4 regions of the Shewanella sp. ALD9 genome follow, and region 2 is predicted to be linked to each of the others. Evidence: predicted binding sites of a transcription regulator. Region 2 holds the regulator's gene; each other region holds the start of a gene.
The links. Region 2 encodes sigma-54, which starts transcription at its own class of promoters, with help from an activator protein. Its sites were predicted from a motif close to GTTGGCACGNNNNTNGNNT; they were not measured.

Region 1: a site for sigma-54 is predicted at 2,411-2,429, ahead of glnA (glutamate--ammonia ligase). Genes of this name have one in related genera too.
Region 3: a site for sigma-54 is predicted at 3,366-3,384, ahead of norV (anaerobic nitric oxide reductase flavorubredoxin). Genes of this name have one in related genera too.
Region 4: a site for sigma-54 is predicted at 2,167-2,185, ahead of CXF88_RS08070 (YggN family protein). Genes of this name have one in related genera too.

Annotation. Positions count from the first base shown of each region.
Region 1 covers NZ_PJCD01000001.1:212,434-217,313, forward strand. The annotation lists gene typA (translational GTPase TypA) at 239-2,050, opposite strand; gene glnA (glutamate--ammonia ligase) at 2,531-3,940, shown strand; gene CXF88_RS01050 (hypothetical protein) at 4,086-4,274, shown strand; gene CXF88_RS01055 (Lrp/AsnC family transcriptional regulator) at 4,467-4,880, shown strand, end outside.
Region 2 covers NZ_PJCD01000001.1:536,167-541,046, reverse strand. The annotation lists gene lptA (lipopolysaccharide transport periplasmic protein LptA) at 1-553, shown strand, start outside; gene lptB (LPS export ABC transporter ATP-binding protein) at 550-1,281, shown strand; gene CXF88_RS02470 (RNA polymerase factor sigma-54) at 1,424-2,908, shown strand; gene hpf (ribosome hibernation promoting factor) at 2,934-3,221, shown strand; gene ptsN (PTS IIA-like nitrogen regulatory protein PtsN) at 3,224-3,667, shown strand; gene rapZ (RNase adapter RapZ) at 3,664-4,527, shown strand; gene CXF88_RS02450 (HPr family phosphocarrier protein) at 4,548-4,823, shown strand.
Region 3 covers NZ_PJCD01000038.1:20,839-25,718, reverse strand. The annotation lists gene CXF88_RS14565 (VOC family protein) at 1-531, shown strand, start outside; gene CXF88_RS14560 (GNAT family N-acetyltransferase) at 963-1,421, opposite strand; gene CXF88_RS14555 (hypothetical protein) at 1,443-1,754, opposite strand; gene CXF88_RS14550 (GNAT family N-acetyltransferase) at 1,925-2,419, opposite strand; gene CXF88_RS14545 (PH domain-containing protein) at 2,646-3,014, opposite strand; gene norV (anaerobic nitric oxide reductase flavorubredoxin) at 3,449-4,880, shown strand, end outside.
Region 4 covers NZ_PJCD01000003.1:82,779-87,658, forward strand. The annotation lists gene trmB (tRNA (guanosine(46)-N7)-methyltransferase TrmB) at 1-485, shown strand, start outside; gene CXF88_RS08060 (YggL family protein) at 521-847, shown strand; gene glsB (glutaminase B) at 854-1,768, shown strand; gene CXF88_RS08070 (YggN family protein) at 2,243-3,055, shown strand; gene CXF88_RS08075 (LysR family transcriptional regulator) at 3,466-4,407, shown strand; gene CXF88_RS08080 (DUF885 domain-containing protein) at 4,862-4,880, opposite strand, start outside.

The sequences.
Region 1 (4,880 bases), 320 kb from region 2:
TTTGCTGCTAGGGCGGACTGTGTCCTGCTAGAGTCGCTTCGCTGCTAAGCTGTTGACTTTATAGCCTCTAGCCGCGGAGCGTACTAGCAGCGCAGCGTCCTAGGCTCTTTCGCTCGTCACCGCTTGCTACCAATATTTTTAGCCTCCTGTATAGACTAGACAACAAAAAGCCCAGATGCATGCATCTGGGCTTTTTAGGTCTCAATGAGTGGCAGACGTTGCCACTCATTGATGGTAATTAACTGCGGTTATTACGCTTACGCTCATTCTCAGTTAAGAATCTCTTACGAACACGGATGTTCTTAGGAGTTACTTCAACTAATTCATCATCATCGATGAATTCAAGAGCTTGCTCAAGAGTCAATGTGATAGGCGTAGTCAATACTTGTGCTTCATCAGTACCTGATGCGCGCATGTTAGTAAGCTGCTTACCTTTCAAACAGTTTACTGTCAAATCGTTAGAGCGAGCATGAATACCCACTACTTGACCTTCATACACTTCAGCAGCGTGACCAATAAACATACGACCACGGTCTTGCAAAGCAAATAGAGCGAATGTTAGTGCTTTACCTGTTGCGTTTGAAATCAATACGCCGTTAGCGCGTTGACCAATATCGCCACCTTTGTGTGGACCGTAGTGATCAAATGAATGATAAATTAGACCAGTACCAGATGTTGCTGTTAAGAATTCGGTTTGGAAACCAATTAAGCCACGGCTTGGGATAACGAAGTCGATACGTACACGACCTTTACCATCAAGCTGCATGTCTTTCATTTCGCCTTTACGAACACCTAATTTTTCAATTACGGTACCTTGATGATCTTCTTCAACGTCAACTGTTACAGTTTCGTATGGTTCATGTAGCTCACCATCGATTGTTTTTAGAATAACTTCTGGACGAGACACGGCTAATTCATAACCTTCACGACGCATGTTTTCAATTAAAATCGATAAGTGTAATTCACCACGACCTGAAACGCGGAAACGGTCTGGACTTTCTGTTTCTTCAACGCGGAGTGCTACGTTGTGAACTAATTCAGTCTGTAAACGTTCAAGAATGTTACGTGAAGTAACATACTTACCTTCTTTACCCGCGAACGGAGAAGTGTTTACTTGGAATGTCATCGTTAGTGTTGGTTCATCAACAGTTAACGGTGGCATTGCTTCTACTGCATTCACTGCACAGATAGTATCAGAGATTTTAAGCTCGCCTAAACCTGTAATAGCAACGATGTCACCAGCATTTGCAATTGGCACTTCAGTACGGTCAAGACCCATGTAACCTAATACTTGGCCCATTTTACCGTTACGTGTCTTACCGTCAGCGCCAATAATGGTCACTTGTTGGTTAGTCTTAACGCTACCACGAGTAATACGGCCAATACCGATAACACCCACGTATGAGTTATAATCGATTTGAGAAATTTGCATTTGGAATGGAGCTTCTGCATCAGCATCTGGGAAAGCTACTTTCTCAACGATAGTTTGGAATAGCGGCGTCATATCATCGCTTGCTACATCTGGATCTAACGTTGCAAAACCATTTAATGCCGAAGCATAAACGATTGGGAAATCTAGTTGTTCGTCAGTGGCACCTAAGTTAACGAATAAATCGAATACTTGGTCAATAACCCAATCTGGACGAGCACTTGGACGGTCAATTTTGTTGATAACAACAATTGGCTTAAGGCCTTGAGCGAATGCTTTCTTGGTTACAAAGCGAGTTTGTGGCATTGGGCCATCAACTGCATCAACCAACAATAATACTGAGTCAACCATAGATAGAACGCGTTCAACTTCACCACCGAAATCGGCGTGGCCAGGAGTATCTACGATATTAATACGGTAGTCGTTCCACTGGATGGCAGTGTTCTTTGCCAGAATGGTGATCCCACGTTCTTTTTCAAGATCGTTAGAATCCATAACCCGCTCAGTAGCTTCTCCACGAGATGCAAGGGTTCCTGACTGCGCCAACATTTTGTCAACCAAGGTTGTTTTGCCATGGTCAACGTGGGCAATAATGGCGATGTTACGTAAATTCTCTAGCACGGATAAACCTCTAAACCAGCAAATAAAAAAAAAGGATCTAACAGTAGTTATAGATTATAGCTACTGTAAAAAAGCGTGCCATTCTACTTCACAGCAGCTTTTGTAGATAGGATTATTTTTGAACACTTGTAAATCTATCGCTTGCTATGGATTAATAAACAGCATAAAACGTATATATATGAAGCATAACCATGGTGTAAGACAAAACTGTGACATTGGCTAAAACAGCAACATTAACATGACGCACCATTATGGACTTTTGCACCATGATGAAACATAGTGATGCACGAGGTTGGTGCAAGGTTATGATTTAGAAGATTTGGAAACTTTCTCATCTTCATAAAATCAATTAGTTAGCGATCTGGCATGAATATCGCTTTATTGCTGATAATTATGAAAAGATTCGTTTTCCAGGTGCATCATCTGGCGAATAGCAAGATTATTTAAGGGACAACCCTTTACCCTACCGGAGGCTTGAGAATGTCAGTTGAATCAGTTTTAAAACAACTTGTAGAGTTAGAAGTTAAGTTTGTAGACTTACGCTTTACCGACACTAAAGGTAAAGAGCAGCACGTTTCTATTCCTTCTCATCAAGTAAATGAAGATTTCTTTGAAGACGGTAAAATGTTTGATGGCTCTTCAATTACAGGTTGGAAAGGCATTAATGAATCTGACATGGTGCTAATGCCAGATCCAACCACTTTCGTATTAGACCCTTTCACAGAAGAAACAACAGCGCTTATTCGTTGTGATATTTTAGAACCTGGTACTATGACAGGTTATGATCGTGACCCACGTTCAATTGCTAAAAAAGCTGAAGCTTACCTAATTTCTACTGGTATTGCTGACACAGTATTGATTGGTCCAGAGCCAGAGTTCTTCTTATTTGACGATGTCCGTTTTGGTACCGACATGTCAGGTTGTTTTGTTAAGATTGACGCAAAAGAAGCATCATGGAACTCAGCTAAGAGCTATGAAGAAGGTAACACGGGTCACCGTCCAATGGTGAAAGGTGGTTATTTCCCAGTTGCACCAGTTGATTCTTCACAAGATTTACGTTCGGCAATGTGTTTAGTACTTGAAGAAATGGGTCAAGTAGTTGAAGCGCATCACCACGAAGTAGCAACAGCGGGTCAAAACGAAATCGCAACACGTTTCAACACGTTGACTAAGAAGGCTGATGAAATTCAAATTCTAAAATACGTTGTTCATAACATGGCGCATGCTTATGGTAAGACAGCGACATTTATGCCAAAACCAATCGTTGGTGACAACGGTAGCGGCATGCACGTGCATCAGTCTTTAGCTAAAGACGGCGTAAACTTATTCGCAGGTGATAAGTATGCTGGTTTGAGTGATTTAGCGCTTTATTACATTGGCGGCATTATTAAGCATGCTCGTGCATTGAATGCGTTCACTAACCCAAGCACTAACTCTTACAAGCGTTTAGTGCCACATTTTGAAGCGCCTGTAATGCTTGCATATTCTGCACGTAACCGCAGTGCTTCAATTCGTATTCCAGTGGTACCAAGCCCTAAAGGCCGTCGTATCGAAGCGCGTTTCCCTGATCCACATGCAAACCCATACTTAGGTTTCTCAGCATTACTTATGGCTGGTCTTGATGGTATTCAAAACAAGATCCACCCAGGTGAAGCAATGGATAAAGATTTATATGACTTACCTCCTGAAGAAGCTGCTGAAATTCCACAGGTTGCAACGTCATTAGAAAACGCACTTGAACATTTACAAGCTGACCATGAGTTCTTGACTAAAGGCGGCGTATTCAGCGAAGACTTTATCCAGTCTTATATCCAACTTAAAACGGCTGAAGCAGAACGTGTTGCACGTACTACTCACCCACTTGAGTTTGAGATGTACTACAGCTTGTAATTCTTGAATACAATTGCTTAAACAAGCAAACCAATAAAAAACCCGATAATTGATTATCGGGTTTTTTATTGCTCAAAAGATGTGAGACTAATCAGTAACGTTAGCTTACGGATATCCGCGTCATACCTCAGCAGGTATCATCAGGATGATTAACATTGCCGACAACGGTAGCGGTGGTGAATTTAACATCACAACATACGATGTTAATAATCGAAGCGGGTTACGTATTCGTCCTAATGCGGATTATGCTGCGAATAAATGTGAAATCAGATACTCTCAGCCACAAGTTGCAGGAGAGTCACCGTTAGTTGTCGTCGATATTGACGAGTGTTAAGTGCTCTTGTTATTCGCGAGTATCACCTCAAATTACCCTCTTTAGACAAATGCCATGTTAACTTTATGGCATTTATTGTTTTGTGGCTCCCATTTGCTTGAAATATTTGTGATTAACGTAAATTTGTAGAGGATTTCACTCAGGAATATGATATTTATACCGTTAATCACTCACTAAAAAGCGATTTGTTCAATGGATAAGAAAGACCTCAAGCTATTAGAAATTTTACAACGTCAGGGCCGGATGGCTGTTTCTGAATTAGCCGATAAGGTTAATATGTCGGATACTCCTTGTTTACGACGAGTCAAAAAGCTTGAACAAGATAAAGTGATTTTAGGCTATGGTGCCCAAGTTGACCCTTTTAAAGTGGGTCTTAATGTTGTGGTTTATACATCGATACGCTTAACGGAACATACTGATCAATCGACAGCGTTATTTGAGTCAACCATGGCACAATTACCTCAAGTGATGGAATGCGCCGTGGTAACTGGATCTTATGATTATATGCTCAAAATAGTCGCCAAAGATTTGGTTTCTTATGAGCAATTTATCAAAAAATCGCTCGGCAACCTCAAGTTTGTCGCCAGCATTGAAACTACAGTAGTT
Region 2 (4,880 bases):
CGCCAATGTTATGTTATTAAGTAGCATACTTTGTATATTGAGTTTGCCTGCTATAGCGAAACAAGGGGATCTGAAACAAGAATTGAAAATCGCTTCAGTCAGTCAGTCTGCCGACATTAAGAATAATCAAATTGTTTTTAATGGTCCGGTAACGATTGTCCAAGGCACGATTAATATCAATGCAGATCAGTTACGGGCGTTTACCCCTGAAAACACCACCAGCAAGAGATTAATTGCTACTGGCACCCCGGCTACATTTTCACAAGAATTAGATGACGGTAAAATTGGTACCGCAAGTGCTAACGAAATTAGCTATGACCTTGCCACCACTACACTCACATTGACTGGCAACGCCAAATTGGATCAATCAGGTAGCCAGGTTACCGGTAATAAAATCAAGTACAACATCAGTGCTCAAGAGCTGATTGCCGAAAGTACTGGTACAGGGCAAGATCGGGTAATCACCATCATTCAACCAGAGAATTTCCAAGACGAGTCGGCGCCAAAGCAAAAACTCCCTGAAATTCCTGTTAACAAGCAGATCAAACCATGACCCAAATTACCTTAACCGCTGAAAATCTAGCTAAAAGCTATAAAGCTCGTCAAGTTGTTAAAGATGTGAGTTTAACGGTTAAAACAGGCCAAATTGTCGGTCTTTTAGGCCCCAATGGTGCAGGCAAAACCACCACCTTTTATATGGTTGTCGGCTTAGTAAAAAGCGATAAAGGCCGAATATTGATTGACGATGACGACCTTACTGCCGATCCAATGCATTTGCGCGCCCGCAAAGGTATAGGTTACTTACCACAAGAAGCCAGTATTTTCCGCAAGCTCACCGTTTACGACAACATAATGGCCGTACTGCAAACTCGCAAAGAGCTCAGCACAGACCAACGTATTGAACAGCTTGAGCACCTACTCGAAGAGTTCCACATTACTCACATACGCGACAGCCAAGGTATGTCGTTATCGGGTGGTGAACGTCGTCGTGTTGAAATTGCGCGCGCTTTAGCTGCTAATCCAAAATTTATTTTGCTTGATGAGCCCTTTGCTGGTGTTGATCCTATTTCGGTCATCGACATTAAAAAAATCATCCAACAACTTAAAAACCGCGGTTTAGGGGTATTAATTACCGACCATAACGTACGTGAAACGCTAGACGTTTGTGAGCGAGCCTATATCGTTAGCCAGGGTAATTTAATTGCCGAAGGCACACCAGATGAGATATTAAGTAATCAACAAGTTCGAGCTGTGTACTTAGGTGAACAATTCAAGCTATAGTTACTTTACTGGCCTTTTAGTCTAGCTAACTCATTTCATTGAACGATACCTAAACAACGTTAAATGTCATTGATGTTTATGGCAATCTATTACAGTTCGAGATTGTCATTTTTATGGAAAATCATCTAGGGATAAGCGGTAAATGAAAGCGTCACTCCAACTTAAAATGGGTCAACACTTAACCATGACCCCACAATTGCAGCAAGCCATTCGCTTACTGCAATTATCGTCATTGGAGCTACAGCAGGAAATCCAACAAGCATTAGATTCAAATCCATTGCTTGAAATAGAAGATGAGTTTTCTGAAGCAAAAGACTCCTTAAAAGAAAACCGCGACCAAGCGGATACAGACTTTAGTGACAACAGTATTGTTAATGTCGAAAAAGACACTTCCACCGTCGACATAGCAGAATCCATGACCAAAGAAACCATGGATGATTTAGCCATGGATACTACATGGGATGAAGTATACACAGCCTCACCTATGTCAGGTTCAGGCAGTGCAAGCATGCGCGATGACGACATGCCCTTTCAAGGTGAAACCACCGAAGGTCTGTACGAACACTTAGAATGGCAAAAAAATCTCACTCCATTTTCAGACACCGATCTCGCCATTGCCACCGCCATTATTGATGCCATTGATGAACGCGGTTATCTAACCCAAAGTACCGAAGATATTCTCGAAGCCATGGGTGATGAAAATGTGGAACTCGATGAGGTTGAGGCGGTATTAAAACGCGTTCAACACTTTGATCCTGTGGGTGTTGCAGCACGTGATTTAAGCGAATGCCTATTTATTCAATTAGCGCAATACTCTAACGACACACCCCATATCGATAATGCCCGTTTGTTAATTAAAGGCTATTTAGAGTTAATTGCTGGCCGTGATTTCAGATTATTGATGCGTAAAACAAAACTAAAAGAAAATGAGTTACGTGACGCAATCACTCTAATCCAGACACTCAATCCTCGTCCGGGCTTATTAATTACCCCCATGGATGATGAATACGTGATTCCCGATGTCACAGTATTAAAGAAAAATGGCCGTTGGGTAGTAGAGTTAAACCCAGACAACATGCCTAAAATTGGTGTTAATCAGCAATATGCAGCCATGGCTAGAGGCAGTAAAAACCCGTCGGATAGTCAATTTATTCGAGGCCATCTGCAAGAGGCTAAATGGTTTATTAAAAGTATTGAAAGCCGTAATGATACTTTACTTAAAGTGGCAAATTGCATTGTGCAATTTCAGCAAGGCTTTTTTGAATATGGCGAAGAAGCCATGAAGCCTATGGTGCTCAATGATATCGCTGAAGCCGTAGAAATGCATGAATCGACCATTTCACGAGTCACCACACAAAAATATATGCATACCCCTCGTGGCTTATTTGAACTAAAATACTTCTTCTCTAGCCATGTCAGTACTGATGATGGCGGGGAATGCTCATCAACGGCCATTCGTGCTTTTATCAAAAAGCTGGTTGCCGCAGAAAACCAGAAAAAACCACTGAGTGACAGTAAAATGGCTCAGCTTCTGGCAGAACAGGGCATAAACGTTGCTCGTCGTACGATAGCAAAATACCGTGAAGCAATGATGATCCCGCCCTCAAACCAACGTAAGAGTTTATAACCTACTAGGCAATGGAGGATTTTTTATGCAAATAAGTCTGACTGGACGTCATGTCGAAATAACAGAATCTTTACGTGAATACATCCACAGTAAATTTTCAAAGCTTGAACGACACTTCGATCAGATCCATAATGTACACGTTGTGCTCAATGTAGAAAAATTACAACAAAAAGCAGAAGCCAAAATCAACATTAATGGCGCAGAAATTTTTGCAATGTCAGAAAGTACTGATATGTATGCTGCAATAGACGCCCTGATAGACAAACTCGACCGTCAGGTAATTAAACACAAAGAGAAGAATACAAAACACTAACGATGGAACTTTGTACCATTCTGCAGCCGGAATGCACTACCTGTGCCACACCGGGCAGTAAGAAAAAAGTACTGGAACTCATCAGCAATTTAGTCGCTGCCCAGTACCCAACCCTGTCTTCGCAAGAGGTATTTGAAAGCCTGTTAGCGAGAGAGAAAATGGGTAGCACAGGTATAGGAAATGGCATTGCGATACCTCATGGTAGATTAACGACCATCGATCACCCTATCGCGATATTTATTAAATGTGAAGAAGCCATTGCCTTTGATGCAATCGATAAGCAACCCGTGGACCTTTTATTTGCTTTGTTAGTACCTGCAGACCAGTGCCAACAACATTTAGGCACGTTATCGAGCATGGCCCAAAAGTTAAGCGATAAGCAAATATTGAAACAGCTTCGTAAAACTCACGACGCAACAGAACTTTATCAGGTTATTACTGCATGAAACTAGTTATAGTATCGGGACGTTCAGGCTCAGGGAAATCCGTTGCCCTGAGAGTATTAGAAGACCTAGGATATTATTGTGTTGATAATTTGCCTTTACCACTCATTGGCACATTATTAGCCCAGCTTAAAGGCAGTAATGATTTGGTTGCGATTAGCGTTGATGTTCGTAACATTGCAGAACAAGGTAAAGTGCTTCAAGACCAATTGGCACTACTTCAAAATGACACTGAAATTATCAGTTTCTTTTTAAATTCCAATGACAAAGTATTGCTTAAACGTTACAGCGAAACACGTCGATTACACCCGTTATCTAAAAATCATATTTCACTGCAAGAAGCGATAAAACTAGAAGGCCGTTTACTTGAGCCTATCGCAAAAATTGTTGATCACTATATCGACACTTCTGCGCTAAATATCTACGAATTAAGCGACCAAGTTAGGCAAATATTATTAGGCAGTGTTGATAAAGAGTTAGTGATTAACTTTGAATCTTTTGGCTTTAAACACGGCATGCCGACAGAAGCAGATTTTATGTTTGATGTACGCTTTTTACCCAACCCACATTGGGAAATAGAACTGCGTCCATTTACGGGTTTAGACGAGCCCGTACAAGAATTTTTAGGTCGTCAGCCATTAGTTAATAAATTTATTTGGCAAATTGAAAACCTATTTGAAACTTGGATGCCGCATTTAGAACGTAACAATCGCAGTTACCTTACCATCGCGATTGGTTGTACTGGTGGTCAGCACCGTTCGGTATATATTGCAGATCAATTAGCAAAACGATTTCGACAAGGCAGTAAACACACGGTTAATGCTCGCCACAGAGAATTAAATATCAGTGATACTAATAACTAAGTGAGCATAGGATCGCGTCAATGATCAAACTTGAACGCCAAGTGACCATTTCAAATAAATTGGGGTTACACGCCCGTGCCGCCACAAAACTCGCGATGTTAGCGGCGGATTTTGATGCTAACATCACCTTAACTCAAGGCGAAAAAAACGCCAGCGCAGCTAGCGTACTTGGGCTATTAATGCTTGAAAGTGGTATCGGTAAAATGATTACGGTGACAGCTCAAGGCCCAGATGCTGAAGTGGCATTAAACGCAGTGTGTGATCTCATTAATGCTAAATTTGATGAATCTTGTTAATTTTTTAATCGCATTGAATTTATAAATAGCCTGTAATGTGTGAATAGCTGCAAGTTA
Region 3 (4,880 bases), on a different contig from region 2:
GGTTTAGACAACTTAGCATTGAATTGTGATCATGCTGCTCTGCGGGTGAACGATAATCAAACAGCGCAGTTACTCGTCGATGAATTTAGTCAACACGGCAAAATCATCTCTAATAACATCATCAACGGTCGGCCGATTTTAATCATTAAATTAGCCGAACCATTAGTTATCGGTGCGATGAAAATTCAATGTGTTGAGCTGCCCTTTCCATCTGACAAATCTTATCCGGTTGAAGGTTGGGAGCATATCGAATTAGTGTTCCCATCACAGGCACAAACCTGTGATGAACTCGTCGCAGAGCTTATCGAAAAAGTGCCACTACTGGCTGATGTTATTGCGGGTAATACTATTGCAGGTAATACTATTGCAGGTAGTAACGAAAACAGTGATATTAAGGTTAAACAAAGTTCGCCAAAAGGTGATAAAGAGCGCCTTGCTAACCCAACTATCGCATTTAAGGCCAATGGCATTTGCGTTAAAGTACACCCGCACGATATTCAAAAAATTGTTGAGAGTGAACAAGCCTGCTAGGCATAGTATTAATAACGCTTTGTCTGGAAACTGCAGCACTAATATAAAACAAGCCAAACTCAGTTATGCCAATGCTATAACTGAGTTTGGCTTGTTTAGATCAATGATAGAAAGGTTGTAAATCATTAAGCTTTTCAAAACCCATTTAGAGGTCAGTTTTTATGCTTAATTAAAAATCTTAGCGCTAAGTAATGCAACACAGACAAAGCTGTGTATGCCAGTAACAATGAATCAAACAAAAAAATCCACTTTACAATAACCCACTTATCTTTTCCTGTGCACAAGCTATGGCTAAAAAATGCTACACACTCACCTTCTGGGGGTCATTAATATTACGATGGCAATGCCAAAAATAATGAAGAAGAGTAATAGTCGCTTACACATTTCATAAATTAGCGCTTTGCTAAGCTTTACCTTTATCACAAATCAATTTACTCAATTAATCTTGTCATAAACAAGCTATTAGGATCTAGTTCATAGTCCGCAAATGGGCCGCTGTAATCAAATTGATGTCGTTCATACAAACGCCTTGCTGGCGCAAAAAAATCCATCGATCCAGTTTCCAAACTCAACCGCTGATAACCACAAGACTTAGCTACGCCCAATATGTGCGATAACAATGCCGATGCTACTCCTTGGTTTCTCGCCATTGCAGCCGTTCGCATAGACTTAATTTCGCCGTGGGTTGGCGTTAACTGTTTTATCGCTACGCACCCAAGTACTATGTCACCTTGTTTGGCACACCAAAAAGTAATTGATGGATGTTTTAAGGCTTCAATATCTAATGCATGAACACTACCCGGTGGCGACGTTGCATACATGTCAGCCAAATGTGCTTGCAGTAACTCAACCACGCCAGAGCCCTGTAAATCATCAATCATAATATCCATGTGCCAAGGCTTCCTTTTGAACTATGATCGTTTATGAAATGCATTTTTATCGAGTAGTTTAATCACCAAATCGATACGTTTATGAGCTAAATAATCATCTCGATGGCTAAAGCCAATCGCGACAAATAACAGTAGCAACCACACAAAATTTTGTTCTACTAATAGGTCTACTTTTGCAATATATAAAATAGCGCCAATAGTCGCCAAACACATCAGCCATTGGATTAACCAAGTATATGGTTTGGGTCTCAGTTTATCTAAATCTGAACGTAAAGCGGTAATGCTATCCGTTTCATAAGATTGGATAATATTATCTGCTTGAGATTCATTCATTTTTACACTCCATTGTAAAAGCCACTCAGTTAATGAGCGAAACGTGGTTAATTAAACCGTTGCGACAATACCCTAAAAGTGAGTCGTGTCACCTAGATTTTATTGAAAACGATTTTACTGAAAACTATTTTGCCGAAAACGTCGATTTTATTGAGAACATGACTCATTTATTAACCACATAACTCCAGTATCATGGTTTGAGTCAGTAATGCACTACCCTCTCGTAGAGTCTGTGTTTCACCAACAGCAACAAAACCAATTGATTTATAGAGATTAACAGCGGCCTCGTTAGCAATAGTAACCTCTAAGCAAACGACTTTTCGATTAGATTTTTTGGCCCAATCAATAATGCTATTCAGTAATAACTTACTAAGTCCATATCCGCGCGCGCGTGGTGACATCCACATTTGATACACATGTGCAGCATCAGTATTCATAGGAATAGAACTAGAACTATGGATCTGTCCCCATGCTAAGCCTACAGCGACGCCATCAAGTTCAGCGATCAGTGGCAATGCATGCTTTGCTCGATTGCTTGCATTAAGACGAGAAATCCACTCTTCGTCGGTAAATTCAGCTTCTCGTTCATAAGTCGAGCCAAACGAATCTGGCGAGTCTTGTAATGCTAATAAACGTAACCTTCTATAGATTTCCCAATCACTCATCAGCAACACTCTGATTTGAACATTAGCCATATTTACAATTTTACACCCCACGTTTTAGTCTTTCTCGACGCCAGATAACTGACGAAATGACCCACTTAACACTCCTCAGTTTCAGCATTAAATTCTAGACTAAACTCATATTTTACAACAGATTAAACCTTAATGGTTCGTTTGTTGAAATTATCAATTTATTAAGCAATTATTGACAATAGCGGCATTTGCAGACCTATAATAAATAACCTGAGATTATTTTTGATATCTCCAGCATTGAGGCCTTACCAGTAAACTCAAACCTAACTTTGCCTATCGCTGAAAAGTATATTTCTAGTTCGGAATCGAGATCGAATGTCCCCGATGTTTCAATTGAGTAAGCGACAATATTTTTGTAAGGCAAAGATGTAAAATCTTTTTTACTTCCTGTAATGCCTTGAACATTAACAGCGATAATTCTTTTACTGGTAAAAATGACACCATCACGCATGGATTTATATGAATCAATGACTCGTTCATCATCGACAAGTAAATCGCGGGCTTTGTCTGCAAAATCAGAATTCTGCTTCAGTTTGAAAAAACCTTTATTATTAAAATCTATCATCTAACATCCTTTTTATATCTGACATCCAAAGGGATTGAATTAATACAAATTTTACGACATAAACAGCTCAGTAAATTTCGTGGTTATCGTATTCTAGTGAATAGCCTTAGCTTAATGTAATAACAATAACATTACAAAATGCAGCTGAAGCAAGCATTTATCCCAGTTTGTATTAGCTGATAAATAGCGATAAAGCCTGTGATTGGCATTTCATCAATAATGTCGTTTTAGAACACAACAAGAAGTCAATATGACACTTATGTGTCATATAAACAATAAAGAGCATGTCTTTATGACATCAATAAAATTCACTAAAAATACATTACTTTCATATAATCAATAAGATAAACAGTTGGCATGCACTCTGCAATAACGAAGTTAACTTTTGAAATATCTCTATCAACTTTAACTTCTAATTTATTACAGGTGTACATATGACAATTCACATTAAAAATAACATCGATTGGGTCGGACAACGTGACTGGGAAATATTGGACTTCCATGGTACTGAATATAAAACCACCAAAGGCACCAGTTATAATAGTTACCTTATTCGTGAACAGAAAAATGTCTTAATCGATACTGTTGACCATCGTTTCAGCCTGCAATTTATCCAAAACCTTGAGATGGAAATTGATCTCGATAAGATTGATTACATCGTCATTAACCATGCGGAAGAAGATCACTCAGGTGCCTTAGCGGCTTTAATGGCTAAAATTCCTAATACCCCGATTTACTGTACCGAAAATGCTATCGACTCTATTACTGGCTTACATCACCATACAGAGTGGAATTTTAATATCGTTAAAACCGGCGATACCTTAGACATTGGTAACGGTAAGCAGCTGGTGTTTATTGAAACTCCGATGTTGCATTGGCCTGACAGCATGATGACCTATTTAACGGAAGATGCTGTGTTGTTTAGCAATGATGCGTTCGGTCAGCATTACTGCGATGAGCATTTGTTTAATGACGAAGTAGACCAAATTGAATTGATGGATCAATGTTTACGCTATTATTCCAATATTTTAACCCCGTTTAGCTCGCTGGTTACCGCCAAAATTAACGAGGTGCTAAGCTTTAACCTGCCCGTTGACATGATTGCTACCGCCCATGGCGTAGTGTGGCGCGACAACCCAGCACAGATTATTCATCAATATCTGCAATGGGCAGATAACTATCAGGAAGACAGAATCACCATTTTTTATGATTCGATGTCTAATAACACCCGCATGATGGCCGATGCCATTGCTCAAGGCATCCACGACGTTGACCCTGTTGTGTCGGTTAAAGTGTTTAACGTGGCCCGTCATGATAAAAATGACATATTAGCTAACGTGTTCCGCTCCAAAGGTATTTTGGTAGGCTCATCAACCATGAACAATGTCATGATGCCGAAAGTCGCGGGAATGCTAGAAGAGATCACAGGCCTGCGCTTTAAAGATAAAAAAGCAGGTGCATTTGGAAGTTATGGCTGGAACGGCGGCGCCGTTGACCGTATTCACACCCGTCTTACAGATGCCGGATTTGAAACTATTGTCGGCTTAAAAGCAAAATGGCGACCAGATGGTAAAGCGATGCGCGAATGCCGTGAGCACGGTCGCCAGATAGCTAAAAGCTGGGCATGGCATGATTTAAGTAATGTAAAATCCATTTCACCGGCATCGCTAGCTAAGAGCGCTCAAGCCACTGTAACCACTAAGCCAACTCAAGCAACTCAAGCAACCAAACCGACATGTACAACAGCGACGGCAATGAGTGATTCACAAAATATGCTCTGCACTGTGTGTAATTGGGTATATGAGCCAGTATTGGGTGAGCCTAATCAAGATGTAACACCAGGTACACCGTGGAGCGAAGTGCCAG
Region 4 (4,880 bases), on a different contig from region 2:
TCCAAATGGCAAAAGCTGCCCCAGAGCAAAACTTTATTGGCATAGAAGTTCATAAACCTGGTATTGGTACGTGTCTTTCTGATGCCGGTGCAGCTGAAGTGACTAACTTACGTGTATATCATCATGATGCAATGGAAGTGCTAGAGCACAGCATTGTTGATGGTTCACTCGAGCGCGTACAATTGTTTTTCCCTGACCCATGGCATAAAAAACGTCATCATAAGCGCCGGATTGTACAAGCTGAATTTGTACAACTTATCCGCCGTAAGCTTAAAATCGGTGGTGTATTTCATATGGCAACCGATTGGGAAAATTACAGCGAGCATATGTTAGAAATAATGAATGCAGCAGAAGGTTATAAAAATCAATCAACAACTGGTACAGTTGTCGAACGTCCAGAGCATCGTCCGCTTACCAAGTTTGAAGCAAGAGGCCACAGACTCGGTCACGGCGTATGGGATATCATGTTTGAGCGTACTGCTTAATCACAACTACACTTTCAGCAATCGGAGAATACACCATGGCGCAAAATCGTAGTCGTCGTTTACGTAAAAAATTACGAGTTGATGAGTTTCAAGAATTAGGCTTTGAAATCAACTGGACTTTTGATGAGTCTGTATCTGAAGAAGATATTGATAACTTAGTTGATCAGTTTCTTGTTGAGGTCATTGAACCTCGTCAATTAGGTTTCCACGGTGGTGGACACAAGCAATGGGAAGGTATTATTGCTACCCAAGCTATCGGTAAATGTACTGATGAAGATACCGCTGCAGTGAATGCGTTCTGGAAAGACAAGCCTGTTTCTAACCTCGAAGTGAGTGATTTGTACGATATCTGGTGGGGTTAAGCTAAATTGCCTGAGCAATTATTACTTCAACAAGCCGTCGATAAAGTAAGATCGCTATTGGGTAAAGGCAAGGTTGCAGGATATATTCCTGCGCTTGCCTGCGTTGACCCTAACAAAATAGGGATTGCCGTTACTACCCTTGATGGCCAAACAATTGGTGCCGGTGATTACCTTGAGCCTTTTTCAATTCAAAGTATTTCTAAAGTCTTTAGCCTTACTCAGGCACTTAATTTATATACCGAAGATGAAATTTGGAGTCGTGTGGGTAAAGAACCCTCAGGGCATTCATTTAACTCGCTGGTACAGGTCGAATTAGAGCGCGGTAAACCTCGCAACCCTTTTATTAATGCCGGTGCGCTAGTTATTGCTGACTTGTTGCAAGCCCGTTTAGGGGCGCCTAAGCATCGTATGCTTGAGGTTGTGCGTCAATTGAGCCAGAACCCGACGTTAGCCTACGATAAAGTTGTGGCGGATTCTGAGTTCCAGTTTAGTGCACGTAATGCATCTATTGCCTATTTAATGAAGTCATTTGGTAATTTTGAAGGCGACGTCAATACCGTACTTAAAAGTTATTTTCATTATTGTGCATTAAGAATGAATTGCGCTGACTTGTCCCGCGCGATGTTCTATTTGGCTAATCGCGGTAAGACACTCGATGGCGACAGCTTAGTTTCGCCGGTGCAAACTCGACAACTCAATGCATTACTGGCGACATCTGGATTATACGATGGCGCAGGAGAGTTCGCTTATCGAGTAGGTATGCCGGGTAAAAGTGGCGTGGGGGGCGGCATTATTGCGGTTATTCCTGGTGATATGTCTATTTGTGTGTGGTCACCTGAGCTAGACAATAATGGTAACTCGCTTGCGGGCACAGCCATGTTAGAACATTTAAGCCAACAGTTAGGCCGTTCAATTTTTTAGTTTATACAAGGGCTAATCTTTCGCGGTTAACGTTGTTCGACCTTAACGTACTCACTCTTTGTATATCAAATCTGAATCTATAATATTGACTCAAAACGTTTAAAAGTCATTTTACTGCCCACTTGGGCAGTTTTAGTGGCTTCTTTTCGCCTAGGTTATTGCTTACTTATCTAGAACAACCACACGTCGTATACGCTTACTTGTCTAGCAAAATACAAACTGCAGTAAAATTCATCCTGAAGCTCAGCTGGCCCTAGATAGATTAATTATTATTGAGATTGGTAAAATAGACTATTTATTGGTTTATTTTACGAATACACTTCCGCTATTGTATATTCATTAGCTTATATATTGTCTTATTTTATCATTAATCTATTAAAAGTCATGTAGTTATAACTATTGGCATAGCTTGTGCTTTATAAAGCTCATATACGAGCTAATTATTGATATATGTATAGCAAAAGGATTTTTATCATGACCAAACAGAAGTTGATTTGTAGTGTAGCGTTAACCAGCATGTTATTCACAGTAGGGGCGCTAACTCCCGCCATGGCAAAAATGTCCATTAATGATGAAAAGTGCAATGTGACATTAAACTATGACGTTACTGTTGAACCAAAAAAATTGCAGATTAGTGATAATGGATCCGAGAAATATCGCGTTGAACTCGATCAACTATATGTAGACGGTAAAAAAGTCACCTTAACCGCTAAACAACAAACGCTACTCACTCAATATTCTGATGAGCTATCTCGTCAAGTACCTGAGGTAATTGATTTGGTTGGTGATGTTGTCGTAATGGCATCTCAAGCAGTCAATATGGCATTAACCCCAATATTTGGCGACGCCACTGGTAGCCAAATTGATAAGCTAATGACAGGGATTCAAACACGCATTGACACCATGGCGTATCAGCAAGGCGATAAGTTTTATTTAGGTTCAACAGACTCTTCAATTGAACATGCATTTAATGAAGAGTTTGAACAAGAGATAGAACAAATGGTCACCAACTCAATGGGATCATTAATGATGACATTAGGTAGCCAGATCATGTCTTCTGAAGGCGGTTCATTTGAAGAAAAAATGAATACCTTTTCACAAAAAATGGACAATGTCGGTAAAGACATCGAGCAACAACTTGAGTCGCAATCACAAGGCCTTGAACAACGAGCCGATAAAATTTGTGATAATTTTGAAGGATTATTAGTGTTAGAAAGCCAAGTGCGTAAATCCATACCAGAACTTGCACCTTATACATTGGCCAAGCTAGGCGAGCTAAAAGAGTAAATTTATTTTGTTCAACCTGTCTTCCCGGACACCTGACCTTCCCCTGTGCTCTTTTTGAAGACACAGGGGCTTTTTTTTGGGGCCAATTCTAGCTGCTTTACCGCTATAGCTCGTGTTGCTTTGTTCTGATAAAAAAATTGTCAATTATAAATATAGAGCCATAGAGGCTTTTTTTGTTATACTCTTGAGAATTATTACAAAATTACACTCTACTTTAGATGTGGTTATATTTCAGAATCTTCATTTGTTAGTGTTGATTAAAGATATTAGTTTGTTTTGATGCTCATTTGGCAGCAACAATCATAATATCTGAGTGTCGATATTGATGCTAAGCAAGGTTTAGTTACCAGCAATGGCTAACAGATATCTGAAATTTTTATTAATGTCGTAACCAGCTTAAGGCGACTTTCATGTTAGAACTGTTAGAACCTATCGCAATTTTTACTCATGTTGCACGTGCAGGAAGTTTTAGTGCTGCAGCCAGACGTCTTGGCATTTCTAAATCTAAAGTAAGTACTCAAGTTGCAGATCTTGAACATAAACTTGGTGTGCAACTTATTCAGCGAACAACCCGCAGTTTAAGCCTTACTGAAGCCGGCAATTTATTGTATCTACAAGGCGAAGAACTTCTTCGTGATGCAGAGCAGGCCGTTTCAAGTGTTCACAACTTAAATGATGCAACTCGTGGTGTACTAAAAGTTGGGATATCACAATCATTTGGCACCATGCACATTATTCCAGCTTTACCAGCATTTATGGCAAGGCATCCAGAGCTTGAACTACAAGTGAGCTTACTTGATCATAAAGTCGATGTTGTCAGTGAAGGCTTAGACCTATTGTTAACCATGTCTGAGCAATTGCCGCTGGGTATGGTGGCAAGACCGTTAATGAAATGTCAGTTCTTGTTAGTCGCATCACCGGGTTATATTGCCCAACATGGTAACATTAGCCGCCCAGAGCAATTGGTTGAACACAATTGTTTGGTGTATCAAGGTGAGTGGCATGAGCACAGCATGTGGCAATTTAAAAAGGGTGAAGATTATTGCGAAATAGGTGTATCAGGCAATTTCCGTGTCGATAATGCGCCAGCATTGAAATCGGCCGCAGTAAGTGGTTTAGGCATTGTCTATTTAGCCAGTTACTTAATGGAAGATGAAATCGCTCAAGGGACATTGATTCCTTTGTTACCTGATTGGCAGTTGACTCACAATCTTCCATTACAAGCAGTGTATCCTCGTCGTAAACATCTAGCTCCAAAAGTCAGTGCGTTCATTGATTTTATTAAAACGCACATCAGCAGCCCACCTTATTGGGATGCTAAGTTCGATCATTTGTATAAACTTCGTAAGTAAAAGTGGAAACATTATTTCAAATTTAGAACAAAGCCGCAACTTACCTTGCGGCTTTGTATTAAGTTGCTGATTTTAAAGTGCTTAAGGTGTTGATTGATTAGTTTATTAGTAAGTTGCTAATCAAGGGTTTAGCAATTTACATTTGTTAACTAGTTGAACTCTGTTCTGATATCAATACAATAGTACTCAGTTGATTCGAAATGATTTGAACCCTACGTTTTTCTGAGAAATGACCCCTTTTCAGTGAGATGTACAAATCGGCAAGGTAGCAAATTTTGAGTCAGTGTTGGCAATGGTTTTCGAACTAAAATAATGCCAACCTTAAAACCATCATCCTAATTTATTTGGTTTACCCCAGACTTTGTTCTGGGGTTATTTTTTTGTGGAAATTGATAAAGCAAAACGGCAACCTCAGGTTGCCGTTTTATGTTTCGAGTGGATTAATGATTTAAAATTACAGCGATTGAACCTGC